DNA from 2 places in the Amorphus suaedae genome. Region 2 is predicted to be linked to the other one. Evidence: riboswitches for the same ligand, from Rfam matches in the RefSeq annotation. Region 2 holds a riboswitch; the other holds the start of a gene.
What was found. A riboswitch is a leader RNA that binds a small molecule or an ion and turns the genes downstream of it on or off. The one in region 2 is predicted to bind thiamine pyrophosphate.

Region 1 (7,075 bases), 830 kb from region 2:
GTCGACGACATCGCGCTGACCATCGAGCGGGTGATGGAGCGGCCGGCGTCGCGCATCTACAACGTCGTCGACGACAAGCCGTGCCCGCCGCAGGAGGTGGTGGAGTTCGCCGCCCGGCTGATGGGCGTCGAGCCGCCTCCGGAAGTCCCCTTCGAGGAAGCGAACCTGTCGCCGATGGCGCGCACCTTCTACGGAGACGTGAAGACCGTCTCGAACCTGCGGCTTCATGACGAGCTTGGCGTCCAGCTCCAATACCCTACCTATCAGGAAGGGTTGCGGGAGCTGTGGGAGTCTGGCCGGTGGCGCGGCTGAGCCGTCCCTCTCCCGGGGATGAGACATTCTCCCAAGAAGAGACATGCTCTCAAGAAGAGACGAGGGACCGCGCGATGACGGGCAACACGAGACGCAGGCGCCTGGTCGCTGGCATGGCCGCCGCCGCGCTGCTGGCGGCCACGATGACCGGCGTGAGCGCGCCGGCCGAGGCGCAGAGCACCCAGCAGCGGCTGCAGAACCAGCAGGAAAACTCCCGGCAGAACCTGCAGGGATCGACCAACCAGCTGAACCAGAGCCTGCGCAACACCCAGAACCAGATCAACAACCGGGCCAACATCCAGGGCCTGGAGCAGCGCCAGACGATCCAGAACATGCAGCAGAACCAGATGCAGCCGACCTACCAGCGGGACCTGAACAACCGCTGACCGGTCGGGATGCCGCCTGGAGGTCAGCCCATGCGGGCGCGCAGGTAAGATTCGATCGAGTAGGTGCCCCAGCCGCCCATGGTCGCGCGGGTGTCGCGATAGGACTGCACGATCCGTTCCGACATGGGATCCTTGGCCGCGATGGAATCGTAGATCGCCGCGGCGATCGGCTCGGCCGCCGCCAGGATATCCGCCGGCACGAGGCGGACGTCGGTGCCGCCGGCCCTGAGGGCCTTCAGGCTCTCCGCGTTGCGCCAGCCGGCCTCGGACAGCGCGCGGGCGTGCTCCTCGGCGCAGGCGGCCGCCACGACGGCCTGGAGGTCGGTCGGCAGCGCGTCGTATACCGCCTTGCGGACGATCACTTCCCCGGTGCCGTTCGGCTTGTTGAAGCCCGGGCCGTAGTAGTACTTCGCGACCTTCTGCATCCCCAGCGAACTGTCGCTGTAGGGGCCGAGCAGCTCGGCGCCGTCGACGAGCCCGGACTGCAGCGCTCCGAACACCTCCGACGTGGGCATCGACACCGGCGTTGCGCCGAGCTGGCGCAGGATTTCCGCGCCGAGGCCGACAATGCGGACCTTCAGCCCCACCAGATCCTCTTTGGACTCCATCGGCCGGTTGAACCAGCCGGCCATGTTGAACTCGGTGTTGCCGGCCATGAACGGCTTGACGCCGAAGTCGGCATAGAGTTCGTCCCACAGCGCCTGGCCGCCAGCGGCGTCGATCCAGGTCATGTGCTCGCGCGGCGTCAGCCCGAACGGTGCGGTGGTGAACAGCGGCGCCGACGGCATCTTGCCGGACCAGTAGATCGCGGCCGTGTGGGCCATGTCGGCGGTGCCGTTCTGGACGGCGTCGAAGGTCTCCAGCGCCGGCACGAGCTCGCCCGCGGCGAAGATCTCCACCGTCAGACGCCCGCCCGAGAGCCGGCCGATGGCTTCGGCGACCCGCTCGGCGGACACGCCCGGCCCTGGCAGGTTCTTCGGCCACGAGGTGACCATGCGCAGGCGCTGCGTGTCGCCGGCGATGGCCGGCCGGGCGAGTGCCGCGGTGCCGCCGGCGGCGACGGCGCCCCTGATCAAGGCGCGGCGGCTGAGCTTTGGTGTCGGATCCGTCATGTCGATCCTCCCTGCCAGAATGCGTGGAAATGGTGCACGGGGCCGTGCCCCTTGCCGATCGTCAGCGTGTCGGCCGCAGCCAGCGCCGCCGTGAGGTAGACCTTGGCGGCCTCGACGGCGTCGGCAAGCGGCATCCCCTTCGCGAGACCCGCGGCGATGGCCGACGACAGCGTGCAGCCGGTGCCGTGGGTGTTCCTGGTGTCGATGCGCGGGGCGACGAACCACCGCGGCGCGGCATCGCGGGTGACCAGGATGTCGGCCGACTCCTTGCCCGTCCCGTGGCCGCCCTTCAGCAGCACGGCCTCGGGCCCGAACGCCAGCAGGCGCTGGGCCTGGGCGGCCATCTCGTCGCGGGTGGTGGCGGCTTCGCCCTCCAGCAGCCGCGCCGCCTCGGGGAGGTTCGGGGTGATGACCAGGGCGCGCGGCAGCAGCACGTCGCGCACCTCCGCCACCGCGGCATCGTCCAGGAGCGGGTCGCCGGAGGCGGCGATCATCACCGGGTCGAGCACGACGTTGCGGGCGCCATGGGCATCGAGGGCATCGGCCACGGTGCGGATCACCACCGGCTTCGACAGCATGCCGATCTTGGTGGCGTGGACGGTGAGATCGTCGAACACGGCATCGATCTGCTGGCGGATGAAGGCGGGCGGCACGTCGTGGATGGCGCGCACGCCCTGGGTGTTCTGGGCGACGAGCGCGGTCATCGCCGAGGCGCCGAACACGCCGAGGGCGGCAAAGGTCTTGAGGTCGGCCTGGATGCCGGCGCCGCCTGTGGGATCGGTGCCGGCGATGGTCAGCGCAATCGGAGTGCTCATGAAGTGGCGGTCTTCCCTGAGGTGAGGGCGGTGTCGACGATATGGCGGAGGTCCCCGGCGGCGGCGGCCGGATCCGCGGCCTTCGAGACGGCGGAGATCACGGCGACGCCCTCGGCGCCGGCGGCGATCACCGAGGCCGCCGTGTCGGCGGTGATGCCGGCGATGGCGACGCGGCCGAGGTCGGGCGCGCGGGCGTCGAGGAAGGCGCAGATCTCCGCCAGGCCGTCGAGGCCGATGGGGGCGTTACGGTTCTGCTTGCTGGAGGTGGCGAACACGCCGCCGATGCCGACGTAGTCGACGAGCTTGACGGGAACGGCCTCGGCCTCCGCCATGGACCGCACGGTGAGGCCGACGACCGGATCCGGGCCGAGGAGGCGGCGGGCGTCGTCGGGGGCCATGTCGGTCTGGCCGATGTGGACGCCGTCGGCGCCGGCGGCGAGCGCCACGTCGATGCGGTCGTTGATGAGGAGCGGCACGCCGCTGCCTTCGATCGCCGACAGGATGGCGCGGGCTGTGGCGACGAGTTCGCCGGTCTCGGCGGTCTTGTCGCGGTACTGGAGCAGCGTCGCCCCGCCGTCGACGGCCAGGCGCGCAAGCTCGGCGAGCGGCCGGCCTTCGGCGTGTTCGGGGTCGAGAATCACGTAGACGCGGACGTCAACCACGGCTGATCCTTGCGTATCGTTCGATGATGTCGGGGTCGATCTCGCCAATCTCGTCGATCAGGCGGACGGCGAAGGTGCCGGGACCGGGATTGCCTTCCGCGGCGCGCTCGGCGGCCACACTCCACGCGACGGTGGCGGCGGTGGCTGCCAGCAGCGAATCCGTTTCCACCGCCCGGCAGGTGGCGATCAGGGCGGACAGCGCGCAGCCGGTGGCGATCATCCGCGCCAGCAGCGGATGGCCGTTGTCGACCAGGATGGTGCGGTCGCCGTCGGACAGGCTGTCGCGGGCGCCGGTGACGGCGACGACCATGCCGTCGCTGCCGAGGTGCGGGAAGAGGGCGGCCATCTCGGCGGTGTTGCCGCGCACGATGGCGGGCCGGGCCTCGATGAGGCCGAGCGCGAAGGCGCGGCGTGTGGCCACCCGGTTCACCTTGACCGGATCGAGCACCCAGGCCTTGCCGTGTTCGCGGGCGGCGGCGACCGCCACCTCGATGCCGGCGCGGCGTTCGGGATCGAGCGTGCCGAGGTTGACCAGCAGCGCGTCGGCGCTTTCCACCAGCGCCGCCACCTCGTCGGCGTGGATGGTCATCGACGGCACGGCGCCGAGCGCGGTGAGCACGTTGGCGGTGAAGTTCTGGGCAACGGTGTTGGTGATGCAGTGGACCAGCGGCGCCCAGTCGCGGACGCGGGCGATCACCGCGCCGACGGCGGCGGCATCGATCCTGCCGGAGGCGCCCGTCATGACGCGCGCGCGTCCCGACCGTCGACGCGCGATCGACGGGTCCGTTGGCCCGGCAGGCTGATCTGGTGGAAAAGGGGGCCGCCCAAGGCGGCTTTGAAGGCCGTCATCTCAATCCCTCCGCCGGCATGACCCGGATCAGGTTCGCAGGGTTGGCAGGATCGCCTCTCAGCCCGTCCGGGCACCCCTTTGAGACAGTTCGCAAGATGTAGCCAGCACCGTCCCGTTGCGCAAGGGGTGCGGCTTCAGACCGTGCGGGTCAAACGAAAAGGCCGCCCCGAAGGGCGGCCTGAACGGTGTCGCGATGACCGGAAAGGCGGATCAGCGCGAGTAGAACTCGATGACCAGGTTCGGTTCCATCTTCACCGGGTACGGCACGTCGCCGAAGCCCGGAGCGCGGTTGTAGACCGCGGTCATCTTGGAGTGGTCGGTGTCGATGTAGTCCGGCACGTCGCGCTCGGCGAGGCTGACGGACTCGAGCACCAGGATCATGTCCTTGGAGCGCTGGCGCACCTCGATGACGTCGCCGACCTTGCAGCGATAGCTCGGGATGTTGACCTTACGGCCGTTCACCATCACGTGGCCGTGGTTCACGAACTGACGCGCGGCGAACACGGTCGGCACGAACTTGGCGCGGTAGACGATGGTGTCGAGGCGGCTCTCCAGCAGGCCGATCAGCCGCTCGGAGGTGTCGCCCTTCAGCCGGACGGCTTCGTCGTAGATCTTCCGGAACTGCTTCTCGGAAATGTTGCCGTAGTAGCCCTTCAGCTTCTGCTTGGCGCGAAGCTGAATGCCGTAGTCGGAAAGCTTGCTGCGGCGGCGCTGGCCGTGCTGGCCGGGGCCGTACTCGCGCTTGTTGACCGGGCTCTTCGGGCGACCCCAGATGTTTTCGCCCATGCGGCGGTCGAGTTTGTGCTTCTGCGAATGGCGCTTCGACATAAAAACCGTGTCCTTCGTGTTGCGATGTTCTTGAGAACGGATGTTCTTTGGGAACGATGGACACGCCCCCTCCTCTGCCCAGATGGTCAGGGCTGACAGGGACGGTGCGAAGCTACGCCACATCCCACGGGTGCGTGAAATCCGCCAGCGTTGCCGCCAGCGAAGGGCCGTGAGATAGGCGATAGCGGCGCCCAAGTCAAATCGGCCGGTGAAAACCGGGCGCCAGCATGAGCCGCCAGTGCGACCAACGGACCGAGCCATGACCCAGAACCGATCCGGCGATCCGCGCCGTGCGCTGCTCACCGCCCTCCGTCCCTTCGCGGAGATCGACACGCGCCATCTCCTGGAGGCGGACCAGCATACGCCGATGACCGCCTTCGTCACCCGCACCCGCGAGGCGGTGGGCGAACTCGTCATGCCGGCGGCGGCGCTGGTTGTGGTGATCGAGGGGACCAAGGAGGTGCTGTGGGGCGCCGAGCGCCGGACCTACCGCCCGGGAGATGCCATCGCGCTCGCGGCGGGCACGCACGTGGACGTGGTGAACGTGCCGGATGAGGGCACCGGCGTCTACCGGGCGCTGTGCGTGACTTTTCCGCGCGACCTGGTGATCGAGGCGGCCCGGCTGTGGCCGAGCCTGGCGGACGCGCGGGCGGAGCCGGGTACCGCCGTCGCCCTCGACGATGCCCTCGGCTCGGCGATCGTCCATGCGGGCGAGGCGCTGGCCGGACAGGCGGGCACGTCGCGGCGGGTCGTGGAACACCGCATCATGGAGATCCTGCTGGTGCTTGCCGAGCGGGGCGTGCTGCCGATCGCGCCGAAGTACGTGGAGCGTTCGGTCGTCGAGGCGGTGCGGCTGATGATCCGGCACAAGCTCGACTTCGCGTGGACGCCGGCGCTCGTCGCCGGGCGGCTGTCGATGTCGGAAGCGACGCTGCGCCGGCGGCTGAAGGGGGAGGGCGAGACGCTGCGCGGCCTCCTGCTGTCGGAGCGCATGCGCGCGGCGCGGGTGATTCTCGCCGAGCGGGACGCCGACGTCGCCGATGCGATCGCCGCGACGGGCTACACGTCGCGCTCGCACTTCGCGCGCCATTTCCAGGAGGCCTTCGGCGTCCTGCCCTCCGCCGTGCGCGGCAGCCGCCGCGTCCGCCCCGACGCCTGATCGGTTCCGGCGCATTCCTGACCGGACCGGGTCCGCCCGCCGCCCCGCTCCCGCCTATCGTCCCGTCCGCAAGATCCCGACGAGATGGAGACGGAGCATGGCTGGATATCGGATGGCGAGGATGGGCATTGCGGCGGCGGCATTCGCGCTGGTGGCCGCGTCGGCGGCGGCCGGAGAGGCACTGGACGTGACCATCGGGGATGTCGATGCCGCGGGCCGGTTCGCCGACAGCGCCGCCTTCTGCCCGCCGGAGGGCGCGGCCGAGACCAACGTCAGTCCCGAGGTCCGCTGGGGCGCGGGGCCTGACGGCACGAAGTCCTACGCCCTGCTGATGACCGACGCGGACGTCCCGGCAGACCTGTCGCTCATCAACAAGCCCGGCGTGACCATCGCGACCGACGCGCCCCGGGTCACGATCCACCACTGGGTGCTGGTCGACATCCCGGCCTGGCAGAGCGGGCTGGCGCGCGGCGTGGAGAGCGAGCGCCTCGTCGCCGGCGGCAAGCCGATCGGCCGGACCGACCACGGCCTGCGCGGCGCCAACGTCTTCACCGCCTTCCTCGCTGGCAACGCCGACATGGCCGGGACCTACGGCGGCTACGACGGCCCGTGCCCGCCGACCAACGATCTGCGCGCCCACCGCTACCGGATCGAGGTCTTCGCGCTCGACGTGCCGACGCTCGGGCTGAGCGGCGCCTTCACCGGCGCCGATGCCGAAGCCGCCATGAAAGGCCATGTGCTCGCCCGCGGTTCGGCGACGGCCACCTACAGCCTCAATCCGGCGGTGGCCGGCCAATGACGGACATGCCACAAACGGCACCAATCACCGCAGAGCCGGAGAACCGCGCCATGACGGCGTCGCCATCGCCTTCCGCCCCGATCTTCACCCGCCACGCCCGCGCATATGATGCCATGCGGCGCGGGTTCATCCCGTGCTTCGACCGCTTCTAC
Region 2 (7,075 bases):
TGATCTCCAGCTCCAGCAGCGTGACGGGGTTGCCGGACGAGACGATGAGGATCACGCCGACGAAGGAGACCGCGATGCCCGAGATCTGGAAGCGGTTGAGCCGGTCGCCATACAGAATCAGCGCGAACAGCGCGATGATCAGCGGCTGGGCCGACTGCAGCAGCGCGCCGTTGAGCGCCTCGGTCCACTTCAGCCCGTAATAGATGAGGGCGTTGTAGATGGTGACGCCGGTCAGCGAGAGCAGGATCAGGATCGGCAGGTGGCGCTTGATCCGCGGCCAGTCCTGGCGAATCGCATGCAGCGCGAACGGCAGCAGGATCAGGAACGCCCCCGTCCAGCGAAACTGCGCGAGCGCGATGGGCGGCACCTTGCCCGCGGCGAAGCGGCCGACGACGATGTTGCCTCCCCACAGCATCGCGGTGACGGTCAGGAGCAGATAGGGCTGCCCGTAGATGATCCGGCCCAGCGCGCGCATGGTTCAGTGCCTTCCTGACCAGGGTCGGCGGTTTCGCCGCGCCGATGGTGCGCTTTTCCACCGTCGACATCCTTGCAACCGGCCGCTTCGCCAGCCATGAATGCCGTGGCTATCATTCGGCTCGCCTGCATGCACGGCTCGGCATCGTCCGGTCGGGCAGGCGGCCTTGTTGTGCAACATCGAACGTCCAGGGATTTTTTCAGCCAATGGCCAATGTCGTCGTGGTCGGGTCGCAGTGGGGCGACGAAGGCAAGGGCAAGATCGTCGATTGGCTCTCGGAGCGTGCCGACATCGTGGTCCGATTCCAGGGCGGGCACAATGCCGGGCATACGCTGGTGGTCAACGGGAAGACCTACAAGCTCAGCCTGCTGCCGTCCGGCGTCGTGCGCTCGGGCAAGCTCTCCATCATCGGCAACGGCGTGGTCCTCGATCCCCATGCGCTGATGGAGGAGATCGACCGGCTGCGCGGACAGGGCGTCGAGATCGGTCCCGACAGCCTCAAGGTCGCGGAGAACGCCGCGCTGATCCTGTCGCTGCACCGCGAACTGGACAAGCACCGGGAAGAAGCCAGCGGCGCCGGCAAGATCGGCACCACCGGGCGCGGCATCGGCCCGGCCTACGAGGACAAGGTTGGCCGCCGGGCGATCCGGGTGCTCGATCTCGCCGAGCCGGACACCCTGCCGGACAAGATCGACCGCCTGCTCACCCATCACAATGCGTTGCGCGCCGGCCTGGGCGTGGAGCAGATCGATCCGCAGACGCTGCTGGACGAGCTGACCTCCGTGGCGCCGAAGATCCTGCCGTACGTGGACGCCACCTGGCGCTGCCTCGACGAGGCGCGCAAGGACGGCAAGCGGGTGCTGTTCGAGGGCGCGCAGGGCACGCTGCTGGACATCGACCACGGCACCTATCCGTTCGTGACGTCGTCCAACACGGTCGCCGGCCAGGCGGCCGCGGGCGCGGGCATCGGCCCGTCCAGCCTGGGCTACGTGCTCGGCATCACCAAGGCCTACACCACCCGCGTCGGCTCCGGTCCGTTCCCGACCGAGCAGGACAACGACGTCGGCGCCTTCCTCGGCGAGCGCGGCCACGAGTTCGGCACGGTGACCGGGCGCAAGCGGCGCTGCGGCTGGTTCGACGCGGTTCTGGTGCGCCAGGCGGTGGCCACGGGCGGCATCACCGGCCTCGCGTTGACCAAGCTCGACGTGCTCGACGGCCTTGACGAGTTGAAGATTTGTGTCCGCTATCGCCTCGATGGCAAGGAAATCGACCATCTTCCTGCCTCACAGGCGGCGCAATCGCGTGTCGAACCAGTGTATGAAACAATAGAAGGCTGGAAGGCGACCACCGCGGGTGCGCGGAAATGGGCCGACCTTCCGGCACAGGCGGTCAAGTACGTTCGCCACGTCGAAGAACTGGTGGGCGCACCGATCGCACTTTTGTCGACCAGTCCTGAACGGGACGACACAATCCTTGTGGAAGACCCGTTTCGGGGCTAAGTCTCCGCAAACTCACAGCAATAGGGCCCTTCTCGCGCGATGGCGGATTTCCACACGGTCCTGAAACGAGCGGTTTCGGCATTGCCGGACAAGAGCGGCCCCAACCGGCGGGCCGTCTACGACAAGGCGCGCAAGGCGCTGCTCAAGCAGCTGCAGAGCCTCGACCCGCCGTTGCCGGCTCAAGAGGTGACCCAGCAGCGGCTGGCGCTCGAAGACGCCATCCGCAAGCTCGAGGCGGAAATCGCCCGCGCCGGTCGCACGCAGACGCCCGGTGCGCCGATCTCGTCGAACACGCCGGCCGCGGCCAGGACCGCGGCACCCGCGGCGCCGCCCCGGCCGACCCCCCCGGCCCCTCCCGCGCCGCCGGCCCCCCAGGCCGCCGATGCGCGGCCGGAAGCCCCGCGCGCAACGCCGCAGCGCCCCAATTTCCCGACCGCGCCCCGCGCCGGTGCCGAAGAGCGCCCGGCCCAGCGTCCGGTGGCGACGCCTAGGGCGCCGACCAACGTTCCGCCGCGTCCTGGCGCGTCCGCGGCGACCCGCGTTCCGCCGCCGGAAGGCGGCGAGGCTGCCGACGCCCAGCGGCGGCGCGAGCCGAGCCTCGGACGTCCGGCCCCGCCGATTCCCGATGTCGCCGACGTGGACGAGATCGACGCGGCGCCGGCCGAGACGACCCCGCCGGAGACAACCCCGGCACGCGGCGCGTTCCGTCGCCCCTTCGGCCGTGGCGACGCGACCGCTCGCGCGCCCGTGGCGCCGCCCGAGGCCGGGCCGCAGGACGACCTGAGCGAGGAAGAGATCGAGGCCGCCGCCGCCGAGGCGGAAACGCCGGCGATCGCGCCGACCGCCGATCGGCGTGGCTGGCTGCGCCGCCGTGGTGGTGCCGCACCGGACCCGGCCGTCGACGAGGCTGATGAGGCGCCGCGCGCCGCGGATGCCGTGGACGACGACGGCTACGACGACGAGCCCTACGAAGACGACGGCTACGAGGGCGAGTACGACGAGGAGCCCTACGAGGACGGCACCTATCCGCCGGTCGCGGCGGAGGCGGGCCGCCGGCGCAGCATGCGCTGGCTGATCGCGCCCCTCGTGATCCTGCTGGTGCTCGTCGTGGGCGGCTACCTGGTCTACAGCCAGCGCGACGCGATCATGGCGATGATGTCGCCCTCGGGCGACACGACGCAGACATCGTCCAGCACACCGGACACCACCCAGCCGGATTCGGAATCCAGCAAGATCTCCGACCGGATCGGCTCCCCGACCGACGAGGCCGCCGCCCCGATCGTGGCTCCGGACGCCCGGACGGTGAAGACCACGCGCGTGGTGACGCCCCGCAACGGCGATGCCGCCCAGGAAGCGCCGCTGCCCGGCACGACGCCCGCGGCGCCGGCCGAGACCACGCCGGCCCAGGCGGAGGCTCCGGCTCCGGCGGTCCAGCCGCAGCAGTCGACGGCGACCAGCGGCGACTTCGACGTGGTGCTGTACGAGGAAGGCGCCAGCGCCGCCGAGGGCGGCAACGCCCAGCGCGGCACGATCAGCTGGAACTTCGCGCAGGAAGCGATCGGCGGTCAGCCGCCCGAGCCGGTGGTCCGGGCCACGCTGGAGATCCCGGCGCGGGACATGACCGTCACGCTGCTGTTCCGCAAGAACGGTGATTCGGCGCTGCCGGCGAGCCACCTGATCGAGGTTCAGTTCGAGCTTCCCTCCGACTTCCCGGGCGGCAGCATCGCCAACGTGCCGGGCCTGATCATGAAGCAGACCGAGGCGGCCCAGGGCAACGCGCTGCTCGGGGCTTCGGCGAAGGTGTCGGACAACCTGTTCTGGATCGCGCTGTCGGCCACCGAGGCCGACCAGAAGCAAAACCTCGAGCTGTTGAAGACGCGCAGCTGGATCGACATCCCGCTCCTCTACACCAGCGGCGGTCGCGCCATCCTGACCCTCAACAAGGGAGCGGATGGCACCAAGGCGATCGACGAGGCGCTTGCCGCCTGGGGCGGCAGCTGATCGGGTGACGCCCGCCTGCATGGGCTTGGAGAGACAGAGCCGGTCCCGTTCTGCGGGGCCGGCTTTTCGTGGCGCGGGGAACGCTCGGCGGGCCGGGCTCTTGCACCGCCGCGCCGCTTGGGGCAACAATGACCGCGTTCCGAGGGGAGCTCGTACGGCGAGCTGAGATGGCACGACAGGTGTGCCGAACCCTTTGAACCTGATCCGGGTCATACCGGCGAAGGGACGGACACGACCGACCGCTCGTCATCCCCGGATCTCCCGATTCCGACTCTTTTGGACGGTAGATCCCATGTTGCACTCCTCAAAGACCATCAGCCGACCGCCAAACCCGCGCGTCCCGCTCGGGACTTTCGGCATGTCTGCGCGCATGCGCACCGGGTCCGGCCGTGCCGGATGCGGTCGAGACGTGATCTAGGCCCAGCGCGTTTCGCGATCCGGCGATGTCCGTCCTCCGTGCCGTCCTGGTGGCCGTCGGCCTCCTCCTGATCTGGGAGGCGGTGGTGCGCGTCTTCGCGCTGCCCCCCTTCATCCTGCCGCCGCCGCTGACGGTTGCGGAGGCGTTCGTGGAGCGCGGCCGCTACCTCCTGACCAACACCCTGGTGACGCTGAGCGAGATCCTGCTCGGCTTCGTCATCGGCTCGCTCGCGGGCGTCGCCACGGCGCTGTCGATGAGCCTGATGCCGGTGGCGCGGCGGCTGATCCTGCCGGTGGTGATCGTCACCCAGGCGCTGCCGGTGTTCGCCATCGCGCCGCTGCTGGTGCTGTGGTTCGGCTACGGCATGGCCTCGAAGATCGTGATGGCGACGCTGATCATCTATTTCCCGGTCGCCTCCGCCTACTATGACGGCCTCAGCCGGACCGACTCCGGCCTCGTCGAGCTGGCCCTGCTCAACCGGGCCGGACGCCTGCAGACGCTCGTCCATTTCCGGATGCCGGCGGCGCTGCCGAGCCTGCTGTCCGGCCTGAAGGTGGCCGCCGCGGTGGCGCCGATCGGGGCGGTGGTGGGCGAATGGGTGGGCTCGTCCGCCGGCCTCGGCTTCGTGATGCTGCAGGCCAACGCCCGCCTCCAGTCCGACGTCCTGTTCGCCGCCCTGTTCTGCCTCGCCGCCATGGCTGTCGCGCTGCGCCTCGGCGTCGACGCGGCGGCCCGCCGGCTCGCGCCCTGGGCGCCGGAGAATCTCTGACGACCCGAGCCCGTTCGACCGTTCACCAAGCCCTGGAAGGGAGACCACTTGATGCTGCGCCTTGCCATTGCCTGCCTTGCCGCCACTCTCGCATTCGCCGCTCCGGCGGCGGCCGACACCACGAAGCTCACCGTGCTGCTCGACTGGTACATGAACCCGGACCACGCGCCGCTGGTGATCGCCGGCGAGAAGGGCTTCTTCGCCGAGGAGGGGCTGGACGTGGAGCTGATCGCGCCGTCCGATCCGAGCGCGCCGCCGCGTCTGGTGGCGGCCGGGCAGGGCGATATCGCCGTCACCTACCAGCCGAACCTCTACCAGCAGGTCGAGGAAGGCCTGCCGCTCACCCGCATCGGCACGCTGGTGGCGACGCCGCTGAACACGCTGGTGGTTCTGGAGGACGGGCCGATCAAGACGCTGGAGGACCTCAAGGGCAAGACCGTCGGCTTCTCGGTGGCGGGCTTCGAGGACGCGCTGCTGGCGGCGATGCTGTCGTCGGTCGGCATGAGCCTCGACGACGTGACGCTGGTCAACGTCAACTTCTCGCTGTCGCCGGCGCTGCTGTCGAAGCAGGTCGACGCGGTGATCGGCGCCTACCGCAACTTCGAGCTGACCCAGCTCAGGCTGGAAGGGGCCGCCGGCCGCGCCTTCTTCCCCGAGGAGCACGGCGTGCCGGCCTACGACGAGCTGATCTTCGTGACCAAGAACGACCGCCTGTCGGACCCGGCGCTGGTCGCGTTCATGCGGGCGGTCGAGAAGGCCGTCACCTGGCAGACCAATCACCCGGAAGAGGCGCTCGACGTGTTTCTGAAGGCGGAGCCGGACCTGGACGACGAGTTGAACCGGCAGGCCTTCGTCGAGACGCTGCGCCGCTTCGCGCTGCGGCCTTCGGCGCTGGACACCGGCCGCTACGCGCGCTTCGGCGCCTTCATGAAGGCCCAGGGGCTGGTGAAGACCACCCCGCCGGTGGAGAGCTTCGCGGTCGAGCTGCAGTAGAGCTGTGGGAGACGGCGCCGGTCCGGAATCGCCGGACCGGCGCTGCCTCCCGGTCAGGCCGCCCCGCGGAGCCGGTCGCCGTGGCGACCGGCGCGAGCGCGGATGGCTCAGAGCGCCTTCTCGACCTCGCCGCGGGCCGGATAGTCGTTCTTGATGACGAAGTCGATCGCGCCCGGCAGGTCGGCCAGCGGCGGGCGCGCGAACGGCATGGTCTGCACCGAGCCGAAATAGAGCGTTCCGTCCGGCTTGACGAGGAACAGGCCCGGCTCGGCGAACAGCTTCGGCTCCTGGTTGCGGCCCGAGGAGATGTAGAGGCCCCACTTGCGGGCGCTGGCGAGGTCGAGGCCGTAGGCAATCGCGAGATCGGCTAGGCCCCAGTCGGCCTTGGCCTTCTCCGCCTTCTCCTGGTCGTCGGTGGAGATGGCGATCACGCTGACGCCGCGCTTCTCGAATTCCGGCAGCAGCGACTGGAGCTGGCCGAGATAGCGCTTGCAGATCGGGCAGTGGAGGCCGCGGTAGACGACCACCAGCGCGAAGGTCTCTCCCATCCCGCCGTCGAGCGACCAGGTGCCGCCACCGGCAAGCGGGAGCGACAGGTCCGGCACCGGCTGGCGCGGCATGAGGGGGGTGATTTCGGACATCGGGCGGTTCCCTTTGCTGATCGTGGTTGCGGCATGTCGCCGGGTCTTCCAGTCGATATGTGCCGTACCACGTTTCCGCCGGATCGGGAGCGCCGCCCGCCGAGCGGCGCCGTCAATCCGGCGTGAACGGGCGAGGCCCGAACGGGAGCGGGAAGTATCCTCGCTGCGGTGCTTCGCCCGCCAGCGGAGGCTCCGCCGGGCCGGCTGCGACAGCCGCGACCGTGTCGTCCTCCCCCGATTCCCGGTAGAGTTGCGCCGTCTGGGGAGGCGGGGGAATGG

Region 1: another riboswitch for thiamine pyrophosphate. It lies ahead of AB7M35_RS08980 (hydroxyethylthiazole kinase); the one in region 2 lies ahead of AB7M35_RS12530 (ABC transporter permease).

Annotation. Positions count from the first base shown of each region.
Region 1 is NZ_JBRJIT010000001.1:1,983,888-1,990,962, reverse strand. Features, by position in the region: gene AB7M35_RS09005 (SDR family oxidoreductase) at 1-312, shown strand, start outside; gene AB7M35_RS09000 (hypothetical protein) at 387-698, shown strand; gene AB7M35_RS08995 (TRAP transporter substrate-binding protein) at 722-1,810, opposite strand; gene thiD (bifunctional hydroxymethylpyrimidine kinase/phosphomethylpyrimidine kinase) at 1,807-2,625, opposite strand; gene thiE (thiamine phosphate synthase) at 2,622-3,287, opposite strand; gene AB7M35_RS08980 (hydroxyethylthiazole kinase) at 3,280-4,029, opposite strand; TPP riboswitch at 4,125-4,225, opposite strand; gene rpsD (30S ribosomal protein S4) at 4,348-4,965, opposite strand; gene AB7M35_RS08970 (helix-turn-helix domain-containing protein) at 5,225-6,124, shown strand; gene AB7M35_RS08965 (YbhB/YbcL family Raf kinase inhibitor-like protein) at 6,222-6,923, shown strand; gene AB7M35_RS08960 (class I SAM-dependent methyltransferase) at 6,974-7,075, shown strand, end outside.
Region 2 is NZ_JBRJIT010000001.1:2,808,903-2,815,977, reverse strand. Features, by position in the region: gene AB7M35_RS12545 (DMT family transporter) at 1-475, opposite strand, end outside; gene AB7M35_RS12540 (adenylosuccinate synthase) at 682-1,974, shown strand; gene AB7M35_RS12535 (hypothetical protein) at 2,056-3,975, shown strand; TPP riboswitch at 4,108-4,218, shown strand; gene AB7M35_RS12530 (ABC transporter permease) at 4,419-5,162, shown strand; gene AB7M35_RS12525 (ABC transporter substrate-binding protein) at 5,214-6,155, shown strand; gene AB7M35_RS12520 (peroxiredoxin-like family protein) at 6,263-6,796, opposite strand.